Regions from separate parts of the Pseudomonas sp. TMW22091 genome, predicted to be linked through region 1. Evidence: riboswitches for the same ligand, from Rfam matches in the RefSeq annotation. Region 1 holds a riboswitch; each other region holds the start of a gene.
The links. Region 1 has a riboswitch for cobalamin ahead of cobW (cobalamin biosynthesis protein CobW). Riboswitches for the same ligand answer to the same signal wherever they lie in the genome.

Region 2: another riboswitch for cobalamin. It lies ahead of cobO (cob(I)yrinic acid a,c-diamide adenosyltransferase); the one in region 1 lies ahead of cobW (cobalamin biosynthesis protein CobW).
Region 3: another riboswitch for cobalamin. It lies ahead of EQV93_RS06970 (CbtB domain-containing protein); the one in region 1 lies ahead of cobW (cobalamin biosynthesis protein CobW).
Region 4: another riboswitch for cobalamin. It lies ahead of EQV93_RS06780 (ABC transporter substrate-binding protein); the one in region 1 lies ahead of cobW (cobalamin biosynthesis protein CobW).

Annotation. Positions count from the first base shown of each region.
Region 1 covers NZ_SCFI01000015.1:49,313-57,380, reverse strand. Annotated here, with positions in the region: gene EQV93_RS20905 (PEP-utilizing enzyme) at 1-1,662, shown strand, start outside; partial or broken gene EQV93_RS20900 (precorrin-6A synthase (deacetylating)) at 1,949-2,086, shown strand; gene EQV93_RS20895 (acyltransferase family protein) at 2,188-4,176, shown strand; gene EQV93_RS20890 (glycosyltransferase) at 4,167-5,462, opposite strand; cobalamin riboswitch at 5,561-5,759, shown strand; gene cobW (cobalamin biosynthesis protein CobW) at 5,853-6,923, shown strand; gene cobN (cobaltochelatase subunit CobN) at 6,927-8,068, shown strand, end outside.
Region 2 covers NZ_SCFI01000001.1:62,825-70,892, reverse strand. Annotated here, with positions in the region: gene EQV93_RS00320 (hypothetical protein) at 1-5,074, opposite strand, end outside; cobalamin riboswitch at 5,289-5,533, shown strand; gene cobO (cob(I)yrinic acid a,c-diamide adenosyltransferase) at 5,616-6,227, shown strand; gene EQV93_RS00310 (cobyrinate a,c-diamide synthase) at 6,238-7,551, shown strand; gene bluB (5,6-dimethylbenzimidazole synthase) at 7,548-8,068, shown strand, end outside.
Region 3 covers NZ_SCFI01000003.1:87,863-95,930, forward strand. Annotated here, with positions in the region: gene EQV93_RS06960 (response regulator) at 1-1,429, opposite strand, end outside; gene EQV93_RS06965 (response regulator) at 1,628-2,011, shown strand; cobalamin riboswitch at 2,035-2,249, shown strand; gene EQV93_RS06970 (CbtB domain-containing protein) at 2,347-2,535, shown strand; gene EQV93_RS06975 (CbtA family protein) at 2,547-3,248, shown strand; gene EQV93_RS06980 (cobalamin biosynthesis protein) at 3,245-3,670, shown strand; gene cobM (precorrin-4 C(11)-methyltransferase) at 3,735-4,481, shown strand; gene nfuA (Fe-S biogenesis protein NfuA) at 4,579-5,163, opposite strand; gene EQV93_RS06995 (fatty acid cis/trans isomerase) at 5,262-7,559, opposite strand; gene metH (methionine synthase) at 7,712-8,068, shown strand, end outside.
Region 4 covers NZ_SCFI01000003.1:46,865-54,932, reverse strand. Annotated here, with positions in the region: gene EQV93_RS06790 (ABC transporter ATP-binding protein) at 1-626, opposite strand, end outside; gene EQV93_RS06785 (FecCD family ABC transporter permease) at 623-1,624, opposite strand; gene EQV93_RS06780 (ABC transporter substrate-binding protein) at 1,636-2,649, opposite strand; cobalamin riboswitch at 2,796-2,989, opposite strand; gene EQV93_RS06775 (DUF1624 domain-containing protein) at 3,022-4,185, opposite strand; gene EQV93_RS06770 (MFS transporter) at 4,382-5,710, shown strand; gene EQV93_RS06765 (benzoate/H(+) symporter BenE family transporter) at 5,707-6,909, shown strand; gene EQV93_RS06760 (polyamine ABC transporter substrate-binding protein) at 7,288-8,068, shown strand, end outside.

The sequences.
Region 1 (8,068 bases):
CCGCCCGCGCTGTCACTCAATGACTGCGATGATTCACGCTTGCCGGCGTTCCTCGCCAGCCAACCGGGCGTCACGTGGGCGGTGCGTTCCTCCAGTTACGGCGAGGATCAGGCCGATGCGGCGAATGCGGGTTTGAGCACTACGTTCCTGCGAGAATCGACTTCGAACGTGCCGGCTCGTATTACCGAATTGAGCGCCGCGGGTGTTGAAGAAGTGGTGGTGCAGCGTTTCATCACACCGCAGCTGTCCGGCATCGCTTTCGTTCGTCACCTGTCGGTGGAACTGGAATGGGTGCAAGGGCATCTTGAGTCACTGGCCGATGGTCAGGTGAGTCCCGAGCGTGCAATCATTTCCCGCCTCGGCGCCTCCTGGAGCAGCGACACCTTCAAGCCTTCACTCGGCTTGACCGCTGACCTGTTGTGGCGCTTTCTGCAAGACGTTTTGCGGGTCTTTCACTATGTGCCTGGCGACGTTGAATGGGCCTGGGACGGTACGAAGCTGTGGCTGTTGCAATACCGGCCGATCAGCGACTACGGTTGGCGTCGTCACCTGACGGCCGCCAACATCGCAGAAATCCTGCCACCACAACCGAGCGTTTTCGTGGAGTACGCCCAGCGACGTGCGGCGGCGAGTATTCCGGCGATCATGGCGCGTTGGGATTCGCGGGTGTTGCAGGATAACGAACCGTTCACCGCTGTGTTTGACGGCGCGTCGTACATCAACAATGATCTGTTTCTCGCCCGATTGGCCGACTGGGGGATCTCTGCCAGCAGCTACGCCGGTGAAGTCGGCGGCGCGACCCCGCATCTACCTTGGCGACCGCTGCGAATGCTGCGCTCGCTGCCGTTGTTCCTGCGTATGCAGCGTATCGCGCGCGGGCATTTGCTGACGTTAGAAAAGCGCTTGCGCCGTTTTGACGATGAACTGTCCGAGCTGATCGCCCAAGGCGCTGACGGCCAACAACTGGCCGACTGGTTCACCCGGTTTTATGTGTTCGTGGTGCAAGGCAACTTGTGCATCGCCACCTCACTGGCCAGCAGCGGCGGCGACCTGCTGGGCCGGCCGCCGACGGCTTATGACGACCTTGATAACAGCCCGCATCGACTGCCCTGGGAAACCGATCCGGCCAAGCCGCGCCCGGCCCCAACGGATCTGCCATTACAGGCCTTCCCCCAATGGCCGGGGTTTATCCGCTTAGCCCATTCGGCCGGCTTGCCGGGCCTGCGTGGTTACTACCTTCAAGTGCGCGAATGGTATCGCGACAACCTGATGCGGATCTTTTTTCGCCTGCACCACGCCATGCCGATGGCGGATCGAGCGCATTGGTTTGCGCCTCATCCAGACATTCGCAGCCGCGACGGCAGCTTCTGGCAGGACGGTCGCGAAGGCACCGAACAAGCCACCGGTTTCATGATCTATCCGGGGCAGGTGCAAGGGGTTCTGGGCGACGACATTTTACTCGAAGACACCCTCGATCCGGGGCAACATGCACACTACCAAGCGGCGCGGGCGGTGATTGCGCGGATGGGCGGGCGCTTGTCCCACGGCTCGACGTTGTTGCGCGAGTTGCGAAAACCTTCAGCGATACTGCCTCAAGTAGATGTGGCGTGGTTAGGGTGTGAGGTGCTTTATCGCGATGGTGAGTTGACGTTGGTGAAGTAGGGGGCTATCCGTCCGAGCATCACGCATTGCGTAACTAAACCGGTTGCCACTTATGTGGCAGCAGCTGCGCAATATCACTCGACCGCTGCTCTCGGTACCGGCACGCATGGCGATCCTGACGTTAAGGGTAATTGCGTCCGCACAAAAGGTGGACACAATCAACTCAAGCGACGGTGTCAGGAAGGTTTGCCTGGACGGTTACAGAGCTAGGGCAAAGCCTTTGGAATCTGGCATCACGCACACGCGATGACGGACAAGACCGAATCTATGCAGTGCTTAATCAAATGGCACCGACGATGAAATCCTGATTGCCGGCAAGTTGGCGGACGTGTGTGAAGCGATCAAAACAGCCCGTGAGCAAGGCCGTCAGCGCAAAGGCTGGATGATGGATACCTACCTACTGCGGCGCCGGCGAGCAGTTTGACTTATCTCCTACAAACTAATCAGACCCTAATGACGGTGCTGATTCAAAAAAAGGCATAGCTTTCGTTTTCCGTATCCGCATTGAAAAACGGAAAACATCTTATGCAACGTACCTCTGTGACTTATGTGCCGGCAATAGACGGGCTGCGTGCCATCGCGGTGCTTGCAGTCATCGTGTTTCACGCCGGCTTCCTCGATTTCCTGCCGGGCGGCTTTACCGGCGTTGATCTTTTTTTTGTCATCTCCGGTTATGTCATCAGCCAGTCGCTTGCAGAGCGCAGGCATTTGAAATTCGGCGAGTATCTGCGCGACTTTTACCGCAGGCGCTGCCTGCGCATATTGCCTGCGTTACTGGTCATGCTGTTGACCAGTTTCGTGCTGTCAGCGCTGTTTATGCCGCAGTTCTGGCTCAGCGACCAGATTAACTACACAGGGTTCGCTGTCTTTGCGGGTATCAGCAACGTGGTGCTGGCCCGCCATGGCAATGCTTACTTTTCGCCGGGCACCGAGCTCAACCCTTATACACACACATGGTCACTTGGCGTTGAGGAACAGTTCTATGTGGTGTTCCCCGTGCTGTTTTTCCTGTGGCTTCGCTATAGAAATAAGACGCCTGTGGTGTGGACTCTTCTACCGGCTCTGGCCATTGCCTCTCTCATCATCTGTGCCATCCAGACCCCGGCAGACGCGCATTCAGCCTTTTATCTGTTGCCCGGCCGTTTTTGGGAGCTGGCCGCCGGGGCCATGCTTTATCAAGGGATTGAAGCCTGGCGCGGCACGCTGCGCTCCAGTGGTATCGTCAATGCCATGCTGCTGTGCGGGCTGGGCTTGCTTGCCAGCGGTTTTATATTGGCCACACCCCTTCATTTTCCATTCCCGATGGCCATTGTCACGGTATTGGGCGCGGTGTTGACGATAGCCGGGCTTGCACTGCCTGCACCCGAGTACACCTCGACCCTGCAGCGCCTGCTGCAAGTGCCGTGGTTGACGTATATGGGACGCTTGTCTTTCTCACTTTATCTGTGGCACTGGCCCGTGCTCGTGTTATTGAGATGGACCACCGGGACGCAGCTTGTTGTTGTTCAACTCCTTTATCCGTTGGTGGTTTTTGTACTGGCCGCAGTGTCTTATCACTGGATCGAGCTACCCGTGCGCACTGCCAGCTGTCTCTGGTTGCGCACGCCGTGGCGGACTTTCGGGCTTGCCCTGTGCACCCTTGTCCTGTTCGGCGGCAGCGCGTTTTGGGTCACGCATAACACAGAGCGGCTGTCCTTGAGCCAGACCCGCGACACCTATACCTGGTATGCCTATAAGCATTACCCGCGAGAGCCCTTTAACAGAATAAATGACGCCCGGGTGCGTGGGCGTCAGCTGTTTGTGATTGGGGATTCCCATGCATCGGCCTATCGCACTCTGCTCAATAATGTCGCCATCAAGCTGGGCATTAAAGTGGTGGTGTACGAGCAGGGCGGCTGTGGTGTGGTGACCCTGCAGGATGCCGACCCGGCCAACTGTGCCCGCGGTCGTGAAGCGGACTTCAAGGATATTGAAGCCCGGGCCAAGCCGGGAGACATTGTTTTTTTGGCGTCACTGCGGATGCCGGAACTGCAAGACCGGGACTGGGCCCTTGGCCAGACCGCGGTCATCAGTCAGATGCTGAAGGAGCAAACCCCTGCGAGGCTTGCCGCCGCAAAAACTTCTGCTGAAGCCGATTTGGCAAGGTTAGAGGCCATCAATGTACATGTCCTGATAGATGCGCCAAAACCCCTGTTCAAATCACCGCCCAATCGCTGTTCTGACTGGTTCAACCGCATGAATCCGGTGTGCTCTCAAGGCATGACGGTAGGACGTGAACCTCTTTTACGTTTACGTGAAGCGCAAATGAAGCTTTTGGCGGCGTTAACGCGTGAGCATCCGGGCCTGACAGTCTGGGACCCATTCCCTTTGCTGTGCCCGGGTACTCAGTGTTCGGCCTTTGATCCATTGGGCAAGCCGATGTTTTTCGACTCCAATCATCTCAGCGGTAATGGAAACCGCGTGCTTGAGCCTTCCTTCACTCAAGTGTTGCTGCACATCTGGGATCAATCCTGAAGGCGGTTTTTGGCTTCGATCCACTGCGACATGTATTGCGTACTTTTATGCTGGTGGTGTCGCAGCATGGCCCCGGTGAAGTTGTTGCGCCGGTGCTGTTCAAGCTCGGCGCGGCAGGCTTTGATGCGTTCAACCAGCGCCGGGCCGTGGCTCGACTGCAAGTACCGCTCAGCCAGCAGCTTCTGCCCGTGTTGTTGGGCCTGCTGCCAGGCCTGCGGGTTTTGGTAGAGGTCAACCGCGGCGGCAGCAATCGCGCTGGCGCTCTGTTCAATGGCCCCGGCCCACGGCAAGTCGCCGTGCATGCCTTCAGCGCCGACCGGCGTGGTCACATTGGGTGTGCCGCAGAGCATGGCATCGGCAATTTTGCCTTTGATCCCTGCGCCAAACCGCAACGGCGCCATGCAAACGCGGGCGTTACTCATGACGGCCAGCGCATCTTCGGCCCAGTTGAGCACGTGAAACCCTTGGGCCGGGTTGTGCAGGGCGGTGGCTTTGGGTGGGGTGTAGGCACCATAGACATGCAGTTGCGCGGTGGGCAGTTGCTGGCGAATCAAGGGCCAGATATGGGTCTTCATCCATAACACCGCGTCCCAGTTCGGCGCGTGGCGGAAGTTGCCAATACTCAGGAAGTGCTGACGCTGTTCATAGGGCACGTAGGTCTGCGGCACGTGGTCGACCATCAGCGGGCACCAGTGCAACAATGCTTTGGGGACGTTGAAGTGCTCCACCAGCAAGTCGATTTCGTACTCGGAAATCATCAGGTTGAGGTCGCTGCGGTAAATCGCGGCCACTTCTCGCTGGGCCAGATCCGCATCCGCTATGTGCTCATAGGTTTCGCGGGGGGCCGGGGCGAACAGGCTGCTGAAGTCATCTTGCTCGGGATTGTGCTTGAGCCGTGCCTTGAGCTGTTGCTGGCGGGCGTCACGCAGGCTTTGCAGGTCGGAGGTTTCAAGCACGCGCAATGCACCCGGGCAGTGTTTCTCGACCCTCCAGCCAAACTGCTCTTCCATCATGAAACGGTCGAACAGCACGATGTCGGGGGCCAGTTCAGTGATAAAAGCGTCAAAGCTGCTGTTATTCAGCTCGATGTTCACTTCATCGATGCCCAGTGTGGCCAGATCGGCCTTGTGTTCACCAATCCCTGCCGGGCTGCTGAAGGTGATGTGCCAGCCTTCCTGCAAAAAGCTCTCGATAATCTGCATCATGTGCCCACCCGCCGCCGAGGAGCGTGGTTCGGGCCACACGTAGCCAATGATCAGGACGCGGGTTTGCGGGGTGGACGGCATGGACAGATCCTTGAAGCGCAGAGGACGAAAAAAGGCGGCAATTAGAACACAACGCGCCCCTCGATACCGACTGGCATTGACCTGTTACATGGCACTGCGTAGCCTTGCGCTTTCGAGGTTCTTCGCACTGCGAAGCTAAGAAGGGAACGCGGTATGCCGCGGCTGCCCCCGCAACTGTAAACGGTCGATTACTGTGCAATGCCACTGCGTCATACGCGGGAAGGCGCAGAGTAGGGCTCAGCCTTTGGCTGACGCCCAGCCGTAAGCCAGGAGACCTGCCTCGTGACAGATTTTTACTTCAACCGGGCGGGGTGATCCGGTGGCGAAAACCCGTGTGCCCAGGCCCGCGATGTCGTCCCGTATGCCCGCCGCTTTGCCAAAGGGCATCCGATGAAAACACTGGCCAAAACTCCCGTCACGATCGTCACCGGCTTTCTCGGCTCGGGCAAAACCACCTTGCTGCGCCATATGCTGGACAACGCTCAAGGCCGTCGCATTGCCGTGATCGTCAATGAATTCGGCGAGTTGGGCATCGACGGTGAAATCCTCAAGCAATGCTCCATCGGTTGTACCGAAGAAGAGGCCAACGGTCGGGTCTATGAACTGGCCAACGGTTGCTTGTGCTGCACCGTGCAGGAAGAGTTCTTCCCGGTGATGCGCGAGCTGGTTGCCCGCCGTGGGGATATCGACCATATCCTGATCGAAACCTCTGGCCTGGCCCTGCCAAAACCTTTGGTGCAAGCCTTCCAGTGGCCGGAAATCCGCAGCGCCTGCACGGTAGATGCCGTGATCACCGTGGTCGACAGCCCGGCCGTGGCGGCCGGTACATTCGCGGCCTTCCCGGATCAAGTCGATGCCCAGCGCAAACTTGACCCAAATCTTGACCACGAATCGCCTCTGCACGAACTGTTTGCTGACCAACTGGCCAGTGCTGACCTGGTGATCCTCAACAAGGCCGATCTGATCAGCCCTGAAGACCTGGCCAAGGTGCGCGCCGAAGTCGCTGAAGAACTGCCACCGGCGGTTAAAATCATTGAGGCCAGCAGCGGTCGCTTGCCACTGGATGTATTGCTGGGGCTGGGCGCGGGTTCTGAAGACCATATTGATGGCCGTCACAGCCACCATGACCATCATCACGATGGCGATGATGACCACGACGATCACGACCACGATGCGTTTGATTCCATCTCCATCGAACTGCCGCAAGCCGAAGAGCGCCTGTTGATGGACGCCTTGACCGCGCTGGTGGTTAAGCACGGCATTCTGCGGGTCAAGGGTTTCGCCGCGATCCCGGGCAAGCCGATGCGGTTGCTGATTCAGGGCGTGGGCACACGTTTTGACAAACACTTCGACCGTGCCTGGGGCGCCGATGAGGCGCGCAACACCAAGCTGGTATTGATCGGTCAAGACCTTGACGCCGCATTGCTCGAATCCACCTTGCGTACAGCGTTGAGCGTATAAGCCATGCATTTGCTCAGGACTCAGCCCGGTGGCTTTGTATCGGACGATAACATTGCCGATTTAGGCCAGACACCCGCCGAGCTGGTGATCCTGTGCAGTGGCGATTCAAGCCTGGCACTGCTGGCCGAAGCGGCGCAGCAGTTGCCTGAAGATTATCCAAGCCTGCGTTTGGCCAACCCCATGCAGGTGCAAAACCATGCCTCGGTCGACCTTTATGTCGATCAGGTGCTGCAACACGCCAAGGTGATACTGCTGTCATTGCACGGTGGTATTGGCTACTGGCGCTATGGCATTGAGCGCCTCGTGCAGCTGGCGGAACGCGGCGTTACGTTGATTCTGGTACCGGGCGATGATCGTCCCGACCCGGAACTCAGCGGTCTGAGCACCGTGCCGGCCGAACAGGGCGAACGGCTTTGGCATTTTTTGCGTCAGGGCGGGCGGCATAACGCGTTGCAACTCTATCGCTGCCTGGCCAGCCAATGGTTGGGGCGTGACTATACGTGGGACGAACCACAGACCCTGCCGCGTACCGCGATCTACCACCCGGCCCATTCCAGCCCGCAGCTCACCCATTGGCAAGCCGACTGGCTGGCCGGGCAACCCGTGGCCGCAGTGTTGTTCTATCGCTCTCACTTGCAAGCGGCCAACACCGCGTTTGTCGATGTGTTTTGCCAGCGTTTGCAGGCAGCGGGACTCAATCCCTTGCCAATTGCTGTCGCCAGCCTCAAAGAACCGGGCTGTTTGGCCGTGGTCCAGGACCTGCTGGATGAGGTGGACGCGGGTGTCATTCTGAATACCACCGGCTTTGCGCAGTCCAGCCCGGAGGCGCCGCACCTGCGTCCGTTCCGGCGCAATATTCCGGTGATTCAAGCCATTTGCGCTCAGGATAACGAACCCGGCTGGCGTGACAGTGAGCAGGGCCTCGGCCCCCGAGACTTGGCCATGCACATTGCGCTGCCTGAGCTGGACGGGCGGATCATCAGCCGCCCGATCAGCTTCAAGGATTTGGCCTGGCGCAGTGAGCGCAGTCAGTCGGACGTGGTGTGCTATCGAGCGCAACCGGAACGCATGGATTTTGTCGCTGAATTGGCGCGGCGCTGGGTCGAGCTGGCCCGGGTGGCCAATGCAGACAAGCGCATCGCCCT
Region 2 (8,068 bases), on a different contig from region 1:
CAAGTTCTAGGGTGGGAACATAGGGAAGAGCACTTTGCACGACGGCCGCTTCTTTTTGATCTTCAGACATGTGCGGTGTCAGCCATGAATAAAATTCTTTATCCTGCTGCCCAGGTTGCAGAGATGGACTCAGCGTATCCACGGGGTTTAAATATTTAGACGATTCATAACCCATGTTAAAAGCCGCTATCATATTTCCAGCGTCGCGGAATTCAAAATGGGTATTATTCAGCAGTGAACGTAACTCAAATCTACCGTTGGGTTTGCTGACTGCGTAAACACCCGCAATAGGCCTATCGTTGTAGATCACAGTGTGGAAAGGTTTCTCTGAAAAACTGGTTTTGATATGTTGGTAAAGAATCGGAGCGATGACAGTTTTCCAGTTTTTAAAAAATTCGGGATCATCTCTTAGCTGTTGGTATATACCCTCGAGATGGACTTGCCAATCGGTGGTGGCCAGTTTGCTCAACACGTTCAGGTCATACACGCTGTCAGGGTCAAAATAAATGTTCTTATACGAATTAGCAATAGCGTGTCGGATGTGTTTTTTCTGCATAATTTCAAAGATTGTAAATTCTTTAGTTTCTTTTATTGCTTCTGGAAGGACTCCTGTTTTACCTAAGACGAACCTTATATTGCCTCCTATATCGGCTGGCTCATATTTCCAAGTTTCCGTGTAGTTGATTTTTATCGTGTCTGTCAATTTTGGATGTTTGAAAAAGTCGGTGCCCGTTTGTTTATCAATAACAGCGTTATCCAATTCCTCTTGTAGAATGCTTAAAGGGTGAGGTATTTTTATCTTTTGTGCAGCTGCAGTAACCTCGTAGAGGTGAGCTACGACTTTGCGAGCGGCAACGTTCGTTTTAATCATGTCTTCCAACAGCGGATCATCGAGCGTTAGTCCAGGGGGATCAGTGATGAGAGTGTAGTCTGAGTTTTTGATGAGCTGATGGCCCTCCGTAATAAATTCCAGGAACGTCATGGATGTTTGTTTCTTAACGCCAAAGCGATATTCCTCAAAGGTAATAATTGAATCTGGGGTCATAACTTTCAATTGCGGATGGGCGCTAATACGGTTGCTGAAATCTTCGTGCCCCCACATTTTAGTGGCCAAGGCCTTCACGGCATTACTGAGGGTGGGTGTTGAAGTGGCAGCTGTTTTAATGGCCGTATCGCCACGCATGTAATCGTCATGAAACTCTGGTGTGGCCAAAGACTTTTGCCAACTTTCAGTGTGGTGAGTTGGCCATGTCACTTCGGGCTTAATATTCAAGCCAGAGGATTTTTCTGACTCTGTCAGGTAGCGACGGCGGATGTAGTCATCGAGGGGTATTTTTTTGTACTTGAAAGTGGTTGCATCTGTATAAACTTTAACGGTGACCACATCCGTTGATTTCGGGCGGATAAGATCTTTGGATTTATCATCTGGTGTCACAAGGCTATTCAACGCTTTATTTTTGCTCCATTGGCCTGGCGTGTAATCGCCACTGCCACTGTTTAGTTCGTTGACAACTTCAGCTGTGCGTGCCTGTGATCCTTCGAAAATGAAGGGGTCGACACAATTTAAACTGATCATTCGCTGCTTTGCTCTTCCATTAAAGAAGTCAATTAGATCAGCCTGGCCTCTGTAAATTATAGGCTTGCTTGGATTGTCAGGGTCAATCTTGGAAAAAGAGAAATTAACTTTTTGGTAAGGATCGAAATTATTCCAGACGCGGTTCACAGCTTTAGGATAATAGGCCTTCATTTCTTCTAATTTATTAAGTGCATAGAGATTGGCTTTAATATACTCACGCTTCGTTTCAATAACGAGCTCCGTCGGAAGGCTATTACTGAATGATGCGAATTGCTGTTCAATACGATTTAATTCCTTTTGTTTTTTATCGATTTCAGATTCAGGGGCTTCTTCCTCTTTTATACGGGATATGTCTTGTTTTATTTTATCTATAGACCTCATGAGCAGAGTAAGTCGGTTTCGGTTTTGGTTTCGATCTTGAGTGAGTGGCTCAGTCTTTGTGTCGTCATCATTAGCGCGTAAATCAGTATTGCCAGTGGGGTTTACCGATCTTTTTGTACGAGGAGTTCTGTCTGTGTTGGCTGCAGGTGACGATGAAGAATCCTCATGGGTATCAGTTTCTAGGGGCTGAGCATCGGTGTCTTCAATCTTCACATCCATGTCGTTGGCAAGATCATCAATTGCCTGCATATCGAACGAAGGCGTATTTGATGACTCAGGTATGTTTTCAACGGGAGAGAAATATTGTTGGGTTTGAGCTAAATAGTGCGTTTTAAGCAGCATAAAAGGCTGTTCAATACCTGCCGAGACTAAGTTTAAGTTCATTCTTTTTTTAGCTTGCTCAAGGTATTCTTCGTTAAATTTTCCGCCCTTATAAAAGCCACTCAAGGTTAAAGCTCCCGACAAGGCGGTAATGGCTGCGGAAGGGAGTACACTGGTGAACAACCTGAAGGCTAATTTTCCGGCTTCAAGTTTGAGGAATTTTTTGATAGCCGATTGTGGGTTTTCACCGACTCGGGTGGCTTGTCCAAGACCCCGTATAACTAAGCCGATGGTCAAAGGCGCCAGTAAGACTTTTAAATAAGCCATACGGGGGCTCAACAGATTTCTATTGGGGTGTATTGAGACTAAACGTTCCAGTGTGCGGGCACTGTCTTGCGCCGTAGCCGATACCATGCCGAGAAGTAAATTATAGTTAAACTTCTTGGCGCCCCATTCATGCAAATATTGTTTTATTTTAGGGTGTTGATTCAAGATGGCTTCGAGGGATGCAGGCCATGATATGTCGTCGTTCTCTGCGTCCTTTACAGCCATTTTAATCCATTTGCCGAGCACTTTCCCTTGGCTGTCTTCAGGGGTAGTCAGGTCTGATTGTAATTTGCTAAGCATCTGCTCTACTGCGCCATCAATATCCGAATCTGTACCAGGATTGTTTTTCAAATAGGCGGCTTTCTCTGAAGCAATAAATTCACCAATGTCTTTCGCCAGAAGCCCTCGGTGTGAATAATTATGCAGTGCAGAACCTGTCATTTGAGTCAGCGCAAGTTTTATTGTGGCCTTAACGTCGCGGGTTTTATTCTCCACATTCTTAAGCGCTGAAATCATCACCTCTAGTTGAGTTTCTTTTTCAGTTGGCAGCTTTGCAGTATTCATAAGGTCTGTCGCGGCTTCGAATAAGAGCTTCGCGGCGGGTTTGATAGTGTTTGAAAGTGAAATCAGTTTGCGCTCGGCCCCACGCTTGTATCGTGGGTCTATATCCGCCAGCGTAGCATCCATTAAAGCCTTGAACGCTTCATCAGACGTGTGCGTCTGTACGTGCGGTGCTACACGCAGCGCTGCTGTTTTAGCCTCTTCCAGCGTTGAAATACTCTTCTCTTTGTCTTTGAGTTTAGAATTTGATTCGAGGCTTTTTTTTGTTAAGGCCTCTCTTTCTATTTCCATGACGGCTTGAATAGCGTGCTGAGTCAAAACGTTAAGTTGTTGTTCTAGTGGCGTGGCCAATTTAAAGTCCCGACTTAGTGTGTTGGGAAGTTTTTTTATCTCGCTGTCTGTGGGCTCTTGTTTTTTTTCTAAGGCTTTTACTGTTTTACTCGCTTCATGCGCGGAGGCCAGCATTTTCTGTGTGACCACAAGAAGATCTTGTGTCGCGGCCAGTATTTCGAGCGGCGTGACACTCAGTGTGGCATCAAAATTAATACTGTCTTCACTTGAGGGGGTTACTGATTCTCCCCAGTTTTTTAATGCACTTAGTCCTAATATCTGAAGGCTGTAAACGCCCCTTTTTGCCAGTGAAGGCAACTTGGTGCGTGTGTAGTCAAGCGTATCGTGGGAGGCATCTCCTACCGTTGATATCACTCTTTCTACGATACCTTCCTCCATCAGTTCAATGGTTGATTTTAATAATGAGCCTGTTTTTTTACCCATTGTATAAGCGGCTCTTATCAATTTATTGCTGGTGCTTTCAGATTTTTTTAGGGCGTATTGGGCTTTGTCAAAATCAGCAGCAGCACTTTTCAATGCACGGCCCGATTCTGAAAATAGTTCCGGAATAATGTATTGTATTGCTCGCGAACTTTGTGTTTTTTCTTTGAGTGTTGGAAGTTTGTGCAGTGAGTAATTAAATGCTTTTTGTGCAGCTTTAGTGGCCTGCTTTGACTTTTCTTCTAAGGTAATAAAACGTTCTGATTTGTGAAGCTTCACTTTTTTCAGCAGCAGGGTGTCGAGTTCATTATTAAATGCCACAGTCCCATGGTTGAAGGCGTGCTCAACGGATGCGTCTACCTTTTCGGAAAACGCAGTATCAGCTTTGTCCAGTGAGCCCAGCATGTGTTCTATTATTAGAACAGCCGATGTCTTTTTGAGGGTTTCACGTTGTTCATGTTCATATTCCTCCCAATAAGCCAATGTGTCGTTGTGTGTGGTTTGCAGCGACTTTGCTGCCTGTTCAAGGGCGTTAATGGTTTTATTCAAAGCCATTAACGTCTCATTCATCGATGCTTCTTGAACTGACTTCCATTCTTGCTCGGAAATAACGGCTATCCGATTGGCGAAGTGTAAGATGTCAAGCAGAGTAGGGTGACCATGGAAAATGGATAATGCTGTAGTGACGGTTTGAATAAGTGCCTCAATTTTAGAGCGCTTGATAATGGCTTCGTCGGGGATCTTGTTTTTATTGATTTTGTTGTATTCGCGCCACTGTTCTAATTTTGGCTTAATATTTTCCTGAAGGTGCGCCGCAAAGGTCGATGTTGTAGGCGTTTGAGGCGTTTGAGGCGCTTGCAGGGCAGGCACTTCGTTTTGCGTTGTATCTATCTCATTGGCGAAGTCTGAATCTTCAGTGAATACCTCTGTGGGGCCAGGTACTGCGGCTTGTGAATGGGGTGTCATCGCTAACACATTAACCGGATAAATTCCTGTTGTCGGACCCGTTCTCTTAGATCCTTCAGTCAACAGGGGGGTGTCCAACGACTGGCCTAAATCTGTTAAGGTTTTGAAACGCTTTAAGGTTGAGCCCTCGGAAGAGTTTTCATTATTAGAGCTAACCTTCGAGTCTTTCATTGGTGATCCTCTTGATCATCAATGCAAGCGACGATCACGGGAGATAAGGATTCCGGGTCAACTTTCTCTGACATAGGCTTGATCTAAGAGATAATTCCTACGTTCTTTTTAAACTGTAGCTGACAACTAATCTGGCGCGTGTATTACGTCGGAAATCTCGTTTTAGGTTGGGGTGTCCATGGCTTCAATTGACGCTCCACCCCCAACCCTCTAACCTTCGCGGCTTGTTTCAGGTGCTCTGCAACCCTTGGTTGGCCGAGTGAAACAGGGAAGCCGGTGAAGGTGACTGTGAAAGCCACAGCCATCACGATCCCGGCGCTGCCCCCGCAACGGTAAATGAGTGAAAACTGCACAAAGTGCCACTGTGAACAGTCACGGGAAGGCGTGCGGTCAAGGGTTGTTCTATTAATGAGCGACCCGCTTGTGAGCCCGGAGACCGGCCTGATTCATCCAGCACTCTCGCGGCGGGCGATGCAGTGTGATTTGTGACCAATTTCCCCCGCCTCCCGTTTGCTTAATTCAGCCCCAACGGAGAGCTGCCATGAATGAATCCCCTGAACGTGATGAACGTCATCTGGCGCGTATGCTGCGCAAAAAAGCAGTTATGGATGAGCGCATTGCCAGCTCGCCAAACGAATGCGGCTTGCTGCTGGTATTGACCGGCAATGGCAAAGGTAAAAGCAGCTCAGCATTTGGCATGCTGGCTCGGGCTATGGGTCACGGGATGCAGTGCGGCGTGGTGCAGTTCATCAAGGGCCGCAACAGCACCGGCGAGGAAATTTTCTTCCGCCGCTTCCCTGAGCAAGTGCGGTATCACGTTATGGGCGAAGGTTTTACCTGGGAAACCCAGGACCGCCAGCGTGACATCGCTGCCGCCGAGGCTGCGTGGGAAGTGTCCCGCGAAATGCTGCGCAATCCGGCCATCGGACTGGTGGTGCTGGATGAACTGAATATTGCGCTCAAGCACGGTTATCTCGACCTTGAGCAAGTATTGAGCGACCTGCAAGCCCGGCCGCCGATGCAGCATGTACTGGTCACAGGCCGTGGCGCTAAACCTGAACTGATTGATCTGGCCGATACGGTGACTGAAATGGGCGTGATCAAACACGCTTTTCAGTCCGGTATCAAAGCCCAGAAAGGCATCGAATTGTGAGTGTTGAAGCATGAGAGAGTCGCGTCATTGCCCGGCGGTATTGATCGCCGCACCGGCTTCCGGTCAGGGCAAGACCACCGTTACCGCCGCCTTGGCCCGTTTGCATCGCAATCAGGGGCGTAAGGTTCGAGTATTTAAATGTGGCCCGGATTTTCTCGACCCGATGATCCTTGAGCGTGCCAGTGGTGCGCCGGTGTATCAGGTGGATTTGTGGATGGTGGGTGCAGAGGAAAGCCGCCGTCTGTTATGGGAAGCCGCTGGTGAGGCCGACTTGATCCTGATCGAAGGCGTGATGGGGCTGTTCGACGGCACGCCTTCAAGTGCCGATCTGGCCCGGCATTTCGGGGTGCCGGTGTTGGGTGTGATTGATGGTACGGCCATGGCCCAGACCTTTGGGGCTTTGGCTTTGGGGCTGGCGCGTTATCAACCTGACTTGCCTTTTGCCGGGGTGCTGGCCAACCGGGTGGGTACGGTGCGCCATGCGCAATTGCTGGAAGGCAGTTTGACTGAGGGTTTGCGTTGGTATGGCGCGCTGTCCCGAGAGACCGGCATTGAATTGCCTAGTCGTCATTTGGGCTTGGTACAAGCCAGCGAGCTGAATGACCTGGATGCCCGCCTTGACGCGGCGGCCAATGCCTTGGCCAGTACCTGCGAGGTAGCGCTGCCACCCGCGGTGACGTTTGATGCGCCTGAACCTGTTGCTGTTGAGCCTCTGTTGGCGGGTGTGCGTATTGCGGTAGCCCGTGACGAAGCATTTGCCTTCACTTATGGCGCAAGCTTGGCGTTATTGCGAGAAATGGGCGCTCAATTGCTGTTCTTCTCACCGATTCGCGATACTCAATTGCCGGAAGCGGACAGTCTGTATTTACCCGGCGGCTATCCCGAGTTGCATCACCTTGAGCTGTCGCGCAATCACCCGATGCTGGAAGCCATTCGGGCCCACCATGCCAGCGGCAAGCCTTTGCTGGCTGAATGCGGTGGCATGCTTTATCTGCTCAATGCCCTGACCGACGTAGAGGGCCAGCGTGCTGAGCTGGTGGGGTTGCTGGCCGGTGAGGCAACCATGCAAAAACGTCTGGCGGCGTTGGCATTGCAAGCCGTCGAACTGCCTGAAGGGCTGCTGCGTGGTCATACCTACCATCACTCGCTGACCAGTACCGAACTTGAACCCATTGCCCGGGGCTTGAGCCCCAATGGCGGGCGCGGCGCTGAAGCGGTGTATCGCGATGGGCGCATGACTGCGTCTTATGTGCACTTTTACTTTCCGTCCAATCCCCAGGCCATTGCCGCGTTGTTTGCGCCATGCGCCGTGAAGGTGTCATGAGCAACAATGCATTTAGCCCCCTAGAGCGGGCTGCTGTTTACCGAGCCATTGCCGAGCGCCGCGATATGCGCCACTTCATTGGCGGCAGTGTGGCACCTGAACTGCTGTCGCGTTTACTTGAAGCGGCGCATCAGGCCCCGAGCGTAGGGCTGATGCAGCCCTGGCGGTTTATCCGCATCACCGATCGACCTTTGCGCGGCAAGATTCAAGCGTTGGTCGAGGAGGAGCGAGTGCGTACCGCTGAGGCGTTGGGAGAGCGTTCCGATGAGTTCATGACGCTCAAGGTGGAAGGCATCAACGATTGCGCCGAGGTCTTGGTGGCTGCGTTGATGGATGACCGCGACAAACATATTTTTGGCCGCCGTACCTTGCCGGAAATGGACATGGCGTCGTTGTCGTGCGCCATTCAAAACCTGTGGCTGGCGGCCCGCGTCGAAGGGCTGGGCATGGGCTGGGTCTCTTTGTTCGAGCCTCAAGCGCTGGCGGACCTGCTGGGTCTACCCGCAGGTGCCAAGCC
Region 3 (8,068 bases), on a different contig from region 1:
GCTCTTCCAACTGAACCTGAGCCTCATTAAGCTCGATATTCTTGCGGTTCATCGCATCGCGCTGACCGGACAGAGCTTCGTTGGTCTGCTCCAGTTCCGCCTGCTGGGTCTCAAGGTTAGTCTGCGACTCCTTAAGGATCTGCGATTGCTCCTCAAGCTCTTCGTTGGCGGTCTTGAGTTCTTCCTGTTGCACTTGCAGCTCTTCATTTAGCTGCTGAGTCTCAGCCAGTACCTCTTGCAGACGTTGACGATAACGAGCAGCCTCAATCGATGTACCAATGTTGTCGGCGATCAATTCAAACAATTCAATATCACGCTCAGTCAAGGCCCTGAGAAAACCCAACTCAATCACACCATTGACCCGATCATCATCGCTGGTTGGCACCACCAGCACACTGCGCGGCGCGCCTTCGCCCAACCCGGAGCTGACCTTAAAGAAATAGTCTTGAGGCACATTGTCCAGACGAATCAGCTGGTCCTGCTGAGCGGCTTGGCCGACCAACCCTTCATCATTGTGAACCAGTTGATCCTTAGCCTCTTGCTCACGGGAAAACCCATAAGAAGCCACGCGCTTGAGGCCGCCATGATCTTCGCGCACATACACTGCGCCCACCACGCTGCCCAGATACTGGGCGCAGAATTGAAGAATATTGCGTCCCAGCATATTCAGGGTCAGACGCCCCAATACCTGTTCAGCCAGCTCGGTCTGGCCGTTACGCAGCCATGCCTGACGCTCCAACCGTTCCGCCGTCTTGATATACGACTCGAAGTTTTCGTTGTAACTATTTGAAAGGTTTACTAAATCACGACGTCCTACATAGGCCAGAAACCCGCTTAGGCCGAGGATAAATATCAGGTAAAGGCTGATGCTGATGACGGTCGTCTGGCTGACTTGATCACTGCGGGCCACCCGCAATTGCTGCTCTGTTTGAATGAACTCTTCGTATTCCTTACGTATCTCATCCGTCAGACGTTTGCCTCTGCCGGACTGCACCGCGGCTTTGTAATCACCGTTCTGACGACTCAAATCAACCATTGACTGTGCGTACAGCGCCCATTCTCTCTGCAAAGCTTCAAGGCGCTTGAGTCGATCGACTTGCTGCGGATTATCACTGACCAGTTCTTGCAAGCTTTGTAATTGCGCAACTATTTGCGGCTTGGCAACGACATAAGGGTCAAGAAAGTGCTCGTCTCCGGTGATGAGGTAGCCACGCATCCCTGTTTCCAGGTCAACCGTGAGCCTGGCGGCTTCATTGGCGTTGCTAATGACACGATCACTGTGTTCGACCCAGCGGATCACCGACAACAGATAGCTGATCATCACCACAAATAGCACGGCACTGAGCACGCCAACGGCCAAGGGCAAGCCTACGTTTCGACTTAAAAGCTTGCGAAAGCTTCGCTCATCAATGGATGCGGGGGATTTCATGTGTCGAGTCCGTACTGGAGGCAAAAACGAGAGTTTGCAGGATAAGCGGCGAGCAGTTCCATCTTCTTACAGACAAGAGAGAAATTTCGTACAAAATAATTCAATTTAAACCTTCACAAGGCTATTCTTGCCCACATTGTTGAGACTCAAGCGGTACTGAATGAGCCCAACGTTCAAATTCTTGAAGAGATCATGACTATGCCCGCAACAACCTCCACGATCCTTGTGGTTGAAGACGACAGCATTGTCAGAATGCTGATCGTAGACGTGCTTGAAGAGCTGGAGTTCAACGTAATTGATGCTGATTGCGCTGAAGTGGCTCTGGTTTCTCTTGAGAATCTGGACGAGCGCATAGACCTGCTGATGACCGATTTTAGCCTGCCCGGTTTCAACGGTCAGGAACTGGCAGGCAAAGCCCGGCACTTGCGTCCAAACTTGCCTGTTCTGGTTGCCAGCGGCCTGGCCGAAACACTGGAGCTTTCCGATGGTGTGTATTTGATCGGCAAACCCTTTTCCATTGATCAGTTACGCGACAAGGTTAAAAGTATTCTTGATCCTGAGGTTTGCCCTGACTTGATTTGACCTGCCCCGCAGAGCTGTGCTTTCCTAAGCACCTTGTATCAGGTGCCCTTCACAGGGTGAAACGGGAAACCGGTGCGTCAGGCATTTATTGGCTGACAAGTCCGGCGCTGCCCCCGCAACGGTAAGCGAGAGAAACATCAAAGCCACTGCGCCTCGTGCGTGGGAAGGAGATGTTTACAGGCTCAAGCCCTTTGAGCCCCTCGCAAGCCCGGAGACCGGCCTGGTTCTTTTTGAATAACAAACCCGCGGTGGGCGGGCGCTGTTGAACCCTGCGAGCCTCGTTCGCGGGGTTTTCTTGCGCTCTCATGCCCGCTGCCAGCCCCGAGGCAAGCGCCATGTCCACTCGCACCAGCAGCACCCATGCCATTGCTACTCCTACCACGCAAAGCCAACGCATCGTTGCCGCTGTCAGCGCCGCCGTGCTGGGGGCCTTCCTCGTTTATTTTGCTGGTTTCTCACACATCGATGCGGTTCACAACGCAGCCCATGACACCCGTCACAGCTCTGCATTTCCGTGCCATTGAGAGTGCCTGCCATGATTAAGCGTATCGCTCAAACCGCGGGTTTCACCGGCTTATTGGCAGCCCTGCTGTTGACACTGCTGCAAAGTTTTTGGGTTGCCCCACTGATTCTGCAAGCAGAAACCTTTGAAAAACCGGCAGCAAGCGAAACCCATGACCACGCTGACATGAACATGCCCGCCCACGAGCATGATGCCGAGGCCTGGGAGCCGGAAGATGGCTGGCAGCGCGTGCTGTCCACCACAGGTGGAAATCTGGTGGTTGCAGTCGGTTTCGCCTTGATGCTGGCGGGCCTGTATACCTTGCGTGCCCCCACCCGCACTTCTCAGGGCCTGCTCTGGGGGCTGGCGGGGTATGCAGTGTTCTGTCTGGCTCCAACAATGGGACTGCCGCCGGAACTGCCGGGCACTGCCGCCGCCGACTTGTTGCAACGCCAGCTTTGGTGGGTCACCACGGCCGCATCCACAGCGGTGGGCATTGCCCTGCTGGTCTTCGGCAAACATTGGGCGCTCAAGGTACTTGGGGTTGCCATTTTGCTGGTGCCGCATATCTTTGGCGCACCCCAGCCTTTGGTTCACTCAAGCCTGGCACCGCAAGCACTTGAGTCCCAGTTTAAAATAGCCGCACAACTGACCAACTTCGTTTTCTGGCTGGCGTTGGGGGTGATCAGCGCCTGGTTGTTCCGTCGCAAACCTGACGGCCAGTATTCAGCGTGAGGGAGGCAGCCCCAGGGCCAATTCTGGTGATTGGCCTTGGCTGCCGACAAGGATGCAGCGCTGAACATTTACGCGCGCTGATAGAACACTCACTGGGCAAAGCCGGCATCAGCCTCAGCGAGATCAGCGCTTTGGCCAGCATCGACACCAAACAGCATGAGCCGGGGTTACTGCAAGTGGCTGCACACCTCAATCTCAGGCTTGAGGTATTCAGCGCCGAGCAATTGGCGCCGTACACGTCAAGGCTCAGCCACCACTCCACAATAGCGTTTGAGCATACGGGGTGTTTTGGCATAGCCGAAAGCGCGTCTTTGGCCCTTTCGGAACAGCTCGGCACATGGCCAGCCAGCCTGTTGATTACCCTGCAAAAATCATCAGCCGCTACCTTTGCGTTAGCTTCATCAGAGCAAAAGCCGCGATAATCCCCCGCCTCACTATGAGCAATGTTCACGAACAGCTCTATCACGACCCTTTCAAGAGACTCCCATGACTGTCTATTTCATCGGTGCCGGGCCTGGCGATCCAGAGCTGATTACCGTCAAAGGCCAGCGCCTGATCCGTAGCTGCCCGGTGATTATTTATGCCGGCTCGCTTGTTCCTGAAGCGGTACTACAGGGGCATCACGCCGAACGCGTCATCAACAGTGCCGAGTTGCATCTAGAACAAATCATTGCGTTGATCAAAACCGCCAATGACGAAGGTCACGATGTCGCCCGCGTGCACTCCGGGGACCCGAGCCTCTACGGCGCCATTGGCGAGCAAATTCGCTGCTTGCGAGCGCTGGGCATCGCCTTTGAGATCATTCCCGGAGTCACCGCTACGGCAGCTTGTGCTGCGCTGCTGGGGGCAGAACTGACATTACCGGACATTTCGCAAAGCGTCATTTTGACACGCTATGCGGAAAAAACCGTGATGCCGCCCGGAGAAGAACTGAGCAGTCTGGCGCAACATGGAGCGACCATGGCCATTCACCTGGGTGTCAAAAACCTTGAAAGCATCGTTCGCGAATTGTCTCCGCATTATGGCAGCGACTGCCCCATCGCTGTCATCCATAGAGCCAGTTGGCCGGATCAGGATTGGGTAACCGGCACGCTGTCGGACATTACACTGAAAGTTCAGGCCAAGGGTTTTACCCGTACAGCCCTGATTCTGGTAGGCCGGGTACTGGGTAATGATACGTTCTCGGATTCGTCACTCTATCGTGCCGGACATGCCCACGTGTATCGCCCGTGAATGAGGGCAACCTTAAACGGCGCCCATAAAAAAACGGTGCTCACGGGGCACCGTTTTTCCATGCAACTGGCAGCGAACGCTTTTTTACTGAGGCAACTCAGTAGTAAGCGTTTTCTTTCTGCGAATGGTCTGTCACGTCACGCACGCCTTTAAGCTGAGGAATACGCTCCAGCAACGTAAGCTCGATACCTTCGCGCAACGTCACATCCGCCTGGCCGCAGCCCTGGCAACCGCCACCGAACTTCAACACCGCAATGCCATCTTCAACCACTTCGATCAGGCTAACTTGACCACCATGGCTGGCGAGCCCTGGATTGATCTCGGTTTGCAGGTAGTAGTTGATGCGGTCGTTGATCGGACTGTCATCATTGACCATTGTCACTTTGGCATTCGGCGCCTTGATAGTCAGTTGTCCGCCCATGCGATCAGTGGCGTAGTCCACCACGGCATCTTTCAAAAACGGCTCGCTGACTTGATCGATATAGGCCGTAAAGCTTTTCAGGCCCAGAACCGTATCTTCAGGCTTCACTTCTTCTTTCTTGCAGTAAGCAATACACGTTTCAGCGTACTGAGTACCCGGTTGGGTGATAAAGACGCGAATGCCAATATCGTGGGAGTTCTGCTTGGACAGCAGATCAGCCAGGTAATCTTGGGCGGCGTCGGTAATCGTTATGGCGCTCATGGAATCTCCTCACAGACATGGGGGCAGTTTACGCCAATCGGGGCGCCTGACAAAGTCCTAGTATTTTTGTCAGGAAATCCGCCCCCACGGGTCATGAATTACAGGTTTTCGTAGCGGTTCATGTCCAGCACGCCCGCCTCTACCGGGTCGGTTTCATTGATGTACTGGCCAATATCATGGAAGTACTGCCAAAACTCGGGATTGCTGCGACGAATGCCCCAACGCTCGACAATGGCATCGAAAGACGCTTGATCCTGGGACTTCTCCATCGCCTGAACAAAGGCTTCAACCTCACCCGCGGGGATGTTGAACATAAAGTTGGGGTAGCTGCTCAGCACACCCGGATAGATGGTCAGAGTGTCCAACCCCGGTTGCAAGCGGTACTCCTCGCCCAGCATAAACGCCACGTTGGTGTGCGCGCGGTTACGCAGCATGCTGTACATCTCACGCTTGCCATCGCTGCCTTCGATGCGCAGCATGGTCGCTTCCGGCAGTTGATTGATGACCACCAGCCCCGCAGCCGGACGCGAAGTCAATCGGCTCAAGGACTGTTCTGCGTACTGGAACTCCCGAGCGATATTGGGCCGCGAGCAGTAAGCACCCGTGCAACGGTTGATGGGATCGGGGCGAGCGTTCAGTGTGCCGGTGCGCTCAATCAGCTTAAGAGCAAAGTCACGCTTGGGGTCTACCGGATCGAGCTTCATCCCGGTCGGGGTGTCCGTGTCGATTTTCTGGTAGTCCATCCACATTTTCAGCTTGCCACTGTTTTGATACCAGTCGCCGAGGATCGCGGCCCGGGAGTCCGCCGGCATCAAACGCAGGAAGTTGACCTCGGCGCCGTTGCGAATCAAGTCAAAGTACAAACGCGTTTGCGCTTGGTGGGACACGTTGCCAAACACATCGAAGTTGACCGCCAACTGATAATAGGTGCGCTCCAGCAAGGGATAATCAAACAGCCACAGGGTTTGCGGCACCTCGCCCACCAGACCTTTGGTGACACTGGCACTGTCGAAGTGGCGGAAGATGGTCAGCAAGGCATTATCGTTACCCGCCCACAGTGTCGACCAGCTGGGCGGTGGCATTTTCGCATACGCGTCCTGACGTAACTTTTCATAGTCGTTACGTTTGTCGCGGTAGTTGTGCCACAGGGTAATAATGCTGCCAACGTCGTCGATCTGGCCGGGCATCGCCAACAAAGGCGTTGCTTCACCTCGATACGCGGCATCCACCACATACCGATCACGCGCGGGCTCCTGGAACACCGCCCAGAAGTTGTCACGAATCACGTCCGTAGCAATTTGCCCACGGCAGACCGGCCCGCGAATGAAGGTCCGCACGAAGTATTCAGCGTTATCGAGCATGAACTGATATCGCGCCACGGCTGGAATGGCTTCAAAGGTTTCAAACGGGTTGGCGCGACCGCGCGGGCCATAGCCAGGCAAACGCGAGGCATGCCAATTACCGCTGTAAAACAATTCTTTGACACGCTCCAGTTTGCGCTCCCCCATCGGATAGGTGATGTGGGTTTTGTGCACAATCACGCCCTGAACGGGCATCAGGCGATAGTAAAACGTAGTGCCCGGGTCATCGTTCGGACGACGTGTCGCGATCAGATCGACAGGCTGGCCACTGGGCGTACGCGAACGTACCCACTGGAAGTAATGGCCCGGTACGCCGTTGTCCAAATAAACATGCGCGAGAAACAAGTGCTCGTATAACCAGCGCGCGACCAGCGCTTCGGTTGAGCCCGGACGATTGAATAGCTCTTCCCACTCGGCAATCTGTGCGGCTTCGCCCGCCGTTGGCTTGATAGCGTTTTGATCAACAGGAGCCCCTGCAGCCAGCCAGCCCTGCAATGTGCTGTATTGCTGATCTGTCAGCCCGGTCACTGCCAGCGGCATGCCTTCTTTGGAATGGCTTTGTGCGTAGGCATTGAACTCACCCGGTGCCGGGCATGAGTTCTCACGGTTGAGGCCCAGCACGATTTCTTCAGGCAGTTTGGCGTTAGGCGTTAACGGTGCGCTATGCCCCAACTCCAGCATGCGAGCCATAAGAGCCGCTTGTGCGCCCTGAGCATCGAGCACTGAGTAAAAGCCTTTGTTACGCCACTCAGTCGGGCCATTGGCATCATAAAAAATCCGCGTCGGCGGCACCGGGGTGGTCCTGTCACCTTTATAAACCGGAACTTTGCTGGCCCCCCGTGTAGCCCCTTCGGCACTGCCGAGGTTGAGTTGGCAGGCAGCGTCGTTGCACGCGTGGCAGGCAACGCACTTTTCAGTAAGGATCGGTTGAATATCTCGGGTATACGAAATAGCCGGGCTGACGAGCGGGACCTGCCCAAACGTTGTACTGCACATCACCAGCGTCACGGCGCCGGTGAGTAGGCGAAAAAACATGTGCCATTGTCCTGATATTAGAGTGTCGCAATTCTACCCATGGAGCGCCCGCCTAAACATGAGCAAAATTCATGTAAATCGGCGAGTGATCAAATACCACGCAGGTTTGTTATGCTTTGGCATCTTTTGCATGGCTCTAAACAGGTAGTCCTATGTCTGACCGCAGCGCTCGTCTCCAAGCACTTCAGCAAGCCCTCAAAGAGCGCATTCTGATTCTCGATGGCGGCATGGGTACTATGATCCAAAGCTACCGTCTGGAGGAACACGACTATCGTGGCACACGCTTCGCTGACTGGCCGAGCGATATCAAGGGCAACAACGACCTGCTGGTCCTTACACGCCCGGACGTTATTGGCTCTATCGAGAAGGCCTATCTGGATGCTGGCGCCGACATTCTCGAAACCAACACCTTTAACGCCACTCAGGTTTCTCAAGCCGACTACGGCATGCAAGCCCTTGCCTACGAGCTAAACGTAGAAGGCGCACGTCTGGCACGCAAGGTGGCCGAT
Region 4 (8,068 bases), on a different contig from region 1:
ACCCGGTCGCAACTCAGTGCCTGGTTAAGGTCATGGAGAGCGATCAGTGTGGTGACGGACAACGTCTGCACGGTCTTTAAAATAGTCAGTTGATGCAGGATGTCCAAATGGTTGGTGGGTTCGTCCAGCAGCAGAATGTGCGGGCGCTGGGCCAAGGCCCGGGCAATGTGAACGCGCTGACGCTCGCCGCCCGAAAGATCGCGCCAAATCCGCTTGCGCAGGTGGCTAACATCCACATCGCGCAGCGCTTGCTCGACGATGGCAGTGTCTTCGACCGACCAGGGGCGCAGCGCCGACAGCCAAGGTGTGCGGCCCAGTGCAACGGCATCGAACACACTCAGCGCGTCGTGGGTATCGGCCTGTTGCTCGACCACGGCCAGTTGCTGCGCAATACACCGCCGGGCCATTGCCCGCAGTGGCTGTCCGTTCAACAGCACCTGGCCCTGACTGGCTGGCCGTAGATTGGCCAGCAGCTTGATCAGGGTCGATTTACCCGAACCGTTCGGGCCGACAATGCCCAGCGTCTCGCCAGCGCGAACCTTCAGATTGATACCCTTTAGCAGCACGCAATCGCGCACCGCGTAACTCAGGTCGTGGCAACTCAGCACCGTACGCTCATCCGTCATCGGGCACTCCTGCGGCCTATCAGTATCAACGCAAACACCGGTGCGCCCACCAGTGCGGTGACGACACCGACGGGGATCACCTGCCCCTTGATCAGGGTGCGCGAAAGAATGTCTGCCGCGATCAGAAACAAGGCGCCACCCAGTGCGCTGGCAGGCAACAGCCGGCCATGGCCCGTGCCCAACAGCAGGCGCGCTGCGTGGGGGATTACCAGGCCGACGAAACCGATGGAGCCGACAATGGACACCATCACGGCCGTGATCAGCGCCGCACAGCTGATCAGCAGGAACTGCACGCGGCGCACCGGGATACCCAGTGAGGCGGCGGAATCACTGCCAAAGGCAAAAGCATCCAGCGCCCGGCGATGCCACAGGCACACCGCCAGCCCGGCCACAGCCACGGGTACGGCCAGCCACACCGAAGGCCAGCGCACGCCGCTGAGATTGCCCAGTAACCAGAACATAATGCCGCGCGCCTGTTCGGCACTGGCCGATTTGGTGATCAGAAAAGCGGTGATGGCGTTGAACAGTTGTGAGCCCGCGATGCCAGCCAGGATGATTTGGCCGGTTCCGCTGGCGGGGCCGCTGGCACGGGCCAGCAAAACCACCAGTGAAAAAGCGGCTATGGCGCCAGCAAATGCCCCCACCGACAAGCTGATCGCCCCGGCACCCAAGCCCAGTAAGGCAATCAATACTGCACCGGTTGAAGCGCCGGCAGAAATGCCGAGCAGATAGGGATCGGCCAGAGGGTTGCGCAACAGTGACTGCAGCACCACCCCGCAGGTGGCCAGCCCGGCACCGCAGGCGGCCGCGACCAGCGCACGGGTCAGTCGGTAGTTCCACACAATGCCTTCATCGATCGGGTCCAACACGTACCCGGCGCCCCACATCTTGTTGGCCAGCACTCGTACAACCACGCCCGGCTCAATGGCGGTTTCACCAATGGCTACCCCGGCAAGGATGGCCAGCACCAGCATCGCCAGGGACGCACACCAAGGCATCAACCTCACACTCATTGGGCCGCGTTGCTGTTATGAATAGCGTTTGCCAGTGTTTCAAATCCATCAAACAGTCGCAGGCTGGCCTGCATGGCGTCAGCATCGAGAATGATGATGCGATTGTTTTTGACCGCATCCATGTTGCGAGTCACTGGATCAGAGCGCAGGAATTCGAGCTTTTTCTGATAGTCGTCCGCGGGGAAGCGACGGCGATCCATGCGTGCAATGACCACAAAAGTCGGGTTGGCCTTGGCCAGGGTTTCCCAGCCAACCGTTGGCCATTCCTCGTCGGACTCCACCACATTGCGCACGCCCAGCGTATTGAGCATAAAGTCAGGGATGCCCTTGCGACCCGCCACATAGGGGTCGATGTCGAGGTCTGCGCTGGAAAACCAGAACAGCGCGCTGGTGTGCTTCAGGTCTTTGCCCTTGATCGAAGCCAGGGATCTTTCCAGACGCGCGTTGAGCACTGCGTTAAGTTCTTCACCGCGATCCTGTACATCGAAAATCTGCGCCAACTGACTGATGCTTTTGTACAGGCTGTCGATACGGAAGGGTTGCAGGCGTGTGCCATCAGCACCGACCAGATTGTCTTTGCCTTCGCAATCCGAGGGCATCAAATAGGTCGGGATATTCAGCTCATGAAACTGCTCGCGAGTGCCGACCACGCCTTGTGGGCCGACCATCCACTCCAACTGCACGGCGACCAGTTCAGGGCGCTTGCCAATCACTGCTTCGAAACTGGGGTCGTTGTCTGCCAGCCGCTCAACCTTGTCGTTCTGGGCCTTGTACTGGTCAGAGACGTCGTTGAACCATAGAGATGTGCCGACCAGCTTGTCGCCCAACCCCAAGGCATAGAGCATTTCAGTCCCGGCCTGGCCGATGGTCACGGCGCGTTGCGGGGCATGCTGAAATGTCAGCGCGGTGGCACAGTTTTCTATCGTCAGTGGATAGTGGGTGGGGGCGGCCTGAGCCAGGGCAGGCACGCCCAAGGCGGTGGCAAGTGCGGCAACGCGGAACAGCAGCATGATGCAATCTCCATTTGGATCGTACACAGAGCGGGAGCGTACGGCCTGGAAACACATCGTTGAGCACGGATTTTTCAGCCGGGCAAGGACGGTCAAGTGAATGACACGCGCAGCAAAGATGTCCTTCCCGGGCACCCCGCCGGTCAGTAGGTGTTGCTGTGCCGGCAGGTCTCCTGACTGATGCTTCATCGCCCGGCTCCAACCTTCCCGGGGGTGACCCAGTGGCGTTCAAGGAGCAGGCTCAGCACCTACAGTTGCGGGGGCAGTTCCGTTTGGCGCTTTGACAGCACCTCGGATTCCCTTTTAATCCCGTTGGGGGACCGGCGGCGGCATGTTAGACGAACACGTCGCGGATAGGGGAAAAACTCATTGTCAGAAGTATTTCAGCCATGACACATCTCGACGCCGGTTTTTGAGTGCTGCAAACCAGCGCACGGGCACGTAAAGCGCCGCAGCCAGCAACACAGCCATCAGCCAGACGGTGACGATACTGTCGAATCCAAAGTAACTGCCCTGATTAAGACCGAACACCGCGACGCCGATCAGATAAATCATTTTCAAGGCGTATAGATGGAGCAGGTAAAAGAACATGGGCGCCGCTCCAAACACCGCGAGGGTGCGAACCCAGGCACGTTGCTGCGCTCGCTCAAAGGCCAGTAACAGCAGCAGGCCTGCACCCAGCGTCAATGCCAGGAACAGCAGGGAAGGCGGGTACTTGGTGATGTTGAAGAAGCTCATCAGGGTGGCCAGCCAGTGTTCGTGGTTCACCCACGCAGCCTCGCCATACCCATTGAATAATCGCAACAGCACAAAGCCGAGCAGGGCGCCCAGACCTGCCCGCAACAGGTATTGTTGACGCTGGCTGGCCGAGGCGCTGCGTGCGAACCACGGGCCCATGCAGTACCCCAACGTGATCACACCTATCCATGGCAATAGCGGGTACGACGTGCGCAGTCGCAGGTTCTGCGAGAACTCGATCCAGCCGCGATCATGCAGCATCGCCCACGGCACATGCAGGGCTGAACCCTGCGGGAAATGGACTGAATCGAGCAGGTTGTGCCCGCCAATAATGATCAACGCCACTAGCAACAGCAGAGGGCGCGGCAACCATACCAGCGCCGCCAAAGCCATCATGCTGACGCCAATGGCCCAGATCACTTGCAGGTAAATCACTGTGGGGGGGAATTGAAAGGTCCAGGCGAAGTTGACCAGCGTGAACTCCAGCACCACCAGAAACAGCCCGCGCTTGAACAGAAAGGCCGAAACGTCGCGAGTGCCCTGATATTTTTCGCCGAACAGGTACGCCGAAAGGCCCGTCAGCAACACGAATACTGGCGCGCACAGATGAGCGAGGGTGCGGCTGAAAAACAGGCCGGGGTCGGTGAGTTCAATGTTCATCGGGTCTGCGACCTGGCGATGTAAAAAGAATGTTTCGCGCACATGGTCCAACAGCATAAACAGGATCACCAACCCGCGAAGGGCGTCGATGGACAGCAAGCGCTGGCTTGAAGGCGGGGCATGGAGAGTGGTTGTCATTAGAGGGTCACAAACAAGGGGAAGGCGGAAAGACTGTTACCTTATAACATCTCAGATGCGATTGTCATCCCGTTATCAGCGATGCAGGAAATGGATAGCGATGCGCAGAAATCGGCTAGAGGCATGCAAACCCCCTCCCTATGCTGCTTAAACCTGCACGTGCAGCGACCACAATAAAAACAAGAGTGACGACGCCATGCGAGAGATAGACGTTCATCAGGTGATTGATAACGCACGTTTTAGCCGCTTCCACGGCTCAGTGGTGGCGCTGTGTGCGCTGCTACTGATTTTTGATGGCTACGACCTGCTCATTTTCGGCGTGGTGCTCCCGTCCATCATGCTGGAATGGGGGCTAACCCCCTTGCAAGCGGGTGCACTGGGCAGTTATGCGCTGTTCGGGATGATGTTCGGGGCATTAGTGTTCGGCACGCTGGCCGACAAAATCGGGCGCAAAAAAGGCATCGCGATTTGCTTCTTGCTGTTTTCCACCGCCACCTTGGTCAATGGTTTTGCCAGCAATCCGACGGAGTTCGGCCTATGTCGTTTCATCGCCGGTTTAGGTTGCGGCGGGCTGATGCCCAATGCCGTGGCGCTGATGAGCGAGTATGCGCCCAAGCGCTTGCGCAGCACGCTGGTGGCAATCATGTTCAGCGGTTACTCACTGGGCGGTGTGCTTGCGGCGGGGGTGGGTATCTATTTGCTGCCGCAGTTCGGCTGGCAGTCGATGTTTTTTGCAGCAGTGGTGCCGCTGTTGTTGCTGCCGGTGATTCTCTGGCTGTTACCAGAGTCCGTGGGCTTTCTATTGCGTCAGGGGCAAACCGGAAAAGCGCGACGCATCCTGCAAAAAATCGACCCGGCACTGGCAGGTGGCGAGCATGACACCTTGTTCATGGCAGATACCAAGGGGAGGGGGGCTGCTGTTCTGGAACTGTTTCGTGACGGTCGGGCCCTGCGTACGCTGTGTTTATGGGTGGCGTTTTTCTGTTGCCTGTTAATGGTCTACGCCTTGAGTTCATGGCTGCCGAAAATGATGGCGAGCGCAGGCTATAGCCTCGGTTCGAGCCTGTCATTTCTGTTGGTGCTTAATTTCGGCGGCATGGTCGGGGCCGTGTTCGGCGGCTGGCTGGGAGACCGTTTGAGTTTGAGCAAAGTGATGGTGGTGTTCTTCCTCGTCGCCGCCGTGACAGTCACCTTGCTGGGGTTCAAAAGTGCGCCCTTGTTGTTGTATCTGCTGATCTTTGTGGCCGGTGGCACCACAGTCGGTACGCAAATCCTCCTGTATGCGGTCACGGCACAGAGCTACGGCCAGTCGATTCGCTCCACCGGCCTTGGCTGGGCCTCCGGTATTGGCCGCAATGGCGCGATTCTCGGACCGCTGCTGGGGGGCGCGCTGATGGGCATGAACCTGCCGCTGCAACTCAACTTTATGGCGTTCGCCGTGCCGGGTGCAGTGGCTGCACTGGCCATGTTGTTGTTCACCTTCAGCCCGCAACGGCGCGTGGTCGAAGCGGTGGCTTATCCATGAGAACGGTGTTCAAGGACTGTTCGTTGTCCGCGTTGATTGCCGGAGTGATCGCCACGCTGATTTCTTATGCCGGGCCGCTGGTGATTGTATTTCATGCGGCGCAAAGCGCGCAGTTGTCACCCCAGATGTTGTCCTCCTGGGTGTGGGCCATCTCTATCGGCAGCGCTGTACTCGGCGCTGCCTTGAGCCTGCGCTATCGCGTGCCGGTCGTGATCGCCTGGTCCATTCCGGGGTCTGCTCTGCTGGTCGGGGCGCTGCCACAGATCGGTATTAATCAGGCGGTGGGGGCGTATCTGGTGGCGAATGTGATCTTGTTGCTGATGGGGGTGACTGGCGCATTTGATCGCATCATTAAACGCTTGCCAGGTTCAATTGCCGCCGGCATGCAGGCAGGTATTCTGTTTGCCTTCGGGGTTGAGGTGTTTCGTGCATTGCCCGTGCAACCGGGGTTGGTGCTGGGCATGTTCATCACCTATATCGTCATGCGCCGCTCCTGGCCGCGCTATGCCGTTGCGGGCGTGCTATTGGCGGGTGTCGCCATCACGTTATCAAGCGGGAGTTTGCGCGCCGAGGCGTTGGTGTTCGGGTGGGCGACCCCGCAGTGGATCAGCCCTGAGTTCAGTCTGTCAGCCACCTTGAGCCTTGCGTTACCGCTGGTGCTGGTCGCACTCACCGGGCAGTTTGTGCCGGGTATGGCGGTGCTTCGCACAGCGGGGTACACCACCCCGGCCAGTCCGATCATCAGCAGTACGGCAATCGGTGGTTTGCTGCTGGCCCCGTTCGGTTGTCACGGGCTTAATCTGGCGGCCGTTACCGCCAGCTTGTGTGCCGGCAAGGAGGCCCACGAAAACCCCCGGCGCCGTTACATCGCGGCATTGTCGGGCAGTGTGGCTTACCTGCTGTTCGGCATTGCAGGGGCGACAGTGGTGTCGGTGTTTGAGGCTTTGCCAGCGGCCTTGATCGCCGCATTGGCGGGCTTGGCCTTGTACGGAGCCATTAGCGATGCGCTGGTGCGCAGCCTGAGCGAACCGCAGGAGCGCGACGCCGGGTTGTTCACCTTTTTGGTGACGGCCTCGGGTGTGTCCTTTTTAGGGTTGTCCGCAGCATTCTGGGGGTTGCTGTTCGGCCTGTTGGTCCACGTGGTGACCATTGCGAGGCGCCCTGTAGCCGCCCCCGTCCCCGTAGCTGCTGACGAGTAGTGCTGCTACGGGTTCTGAGCCTTACACCACGCTGGTCAGGCCGCATAATCCTTCAGCTACGCGGGACGCTGAATGCGAGCGTAATTGAGCAAAATATTGACGCATCGGCTCTGCGACAAAGCCGTTGATCGCCGTGAATGACATTCTGTTTTCCCTCTACATCAGTAGCTTAACGGTGGCAGATACCGATTGGGTCACACAGATTGGCCAGATCGATCCCTTTTTGGCCGGTCTGCCACTGTGATCCGGCAAAGTGCTCAGCAAGAATCAAAACCACTGACACTCTAATAAGAAAATAATAGATGTGCCCTTGGCCATTTGCAGGCCGCTGCCGTGTACAGAACCTGGCGATCTCACGCCACTTTGGGGAACTCCTTCATGGTCTCGATAAAACATTTACTGGGCGCAGCCGTGTGCTCGCTGTCGCTGCTGGCCGCTGCCGTGCACGCTGAACAGCGTGAGCTGCGTGTTTATAACTGGGCGGATTACATCTTGCCGTCCGTGCCCAAAGACTTTGCCCGCGAGACGGGCATCCGTGTGATATGGGACACGTTCGATACCAATGAATCCCTTGAGGCCAAGTTACTGACCGGCAACTCGGGCTATGACCTGGTGGTGCCGTCCAATCAGTTTCTCGACACCCAGATCAAAGCCGGGGTGTTCCAGAAGCTCGACAAGTCCAAACTGCCCAACTGGCAGCATCAGGACCCGGCCCTGCTCAAGCTATTGGAAGCGAATGACCCCGGCAACCAATACGCTGTGCCGTATATGGTCGGCACCGTGTTGATCGGCTTCAACCCGGCCAAGGTCAAGGCAGCGCTGGGTGACGACGCGCCGGTGGACAGTTGGGACCTGGTGTTCAAACCCGAGAACATGGAAAAGCTCAAATCCTGTGGCGTAGCGATGCTCGACTCGCCGTCAGAAATTCTGCCGGTGGCGTTGCACTACCTGGGTTTGGACCCCAACAGTGAAAACCCGGCCGATTATGAAAAGGCCAAGGCGCTGATGCTGAAAATCCGCCCCTACGTCACCTACTTCAATTCCGCCAAGTACATGACCGACATCGCCAACGGCGATATTTGCGTGGCCATCGGTTACTCGGGCAGCTTTTATCAGTTTGCCAATCGTGCCAAGGAAGCCGGTAACGGCGTAGTGGTTG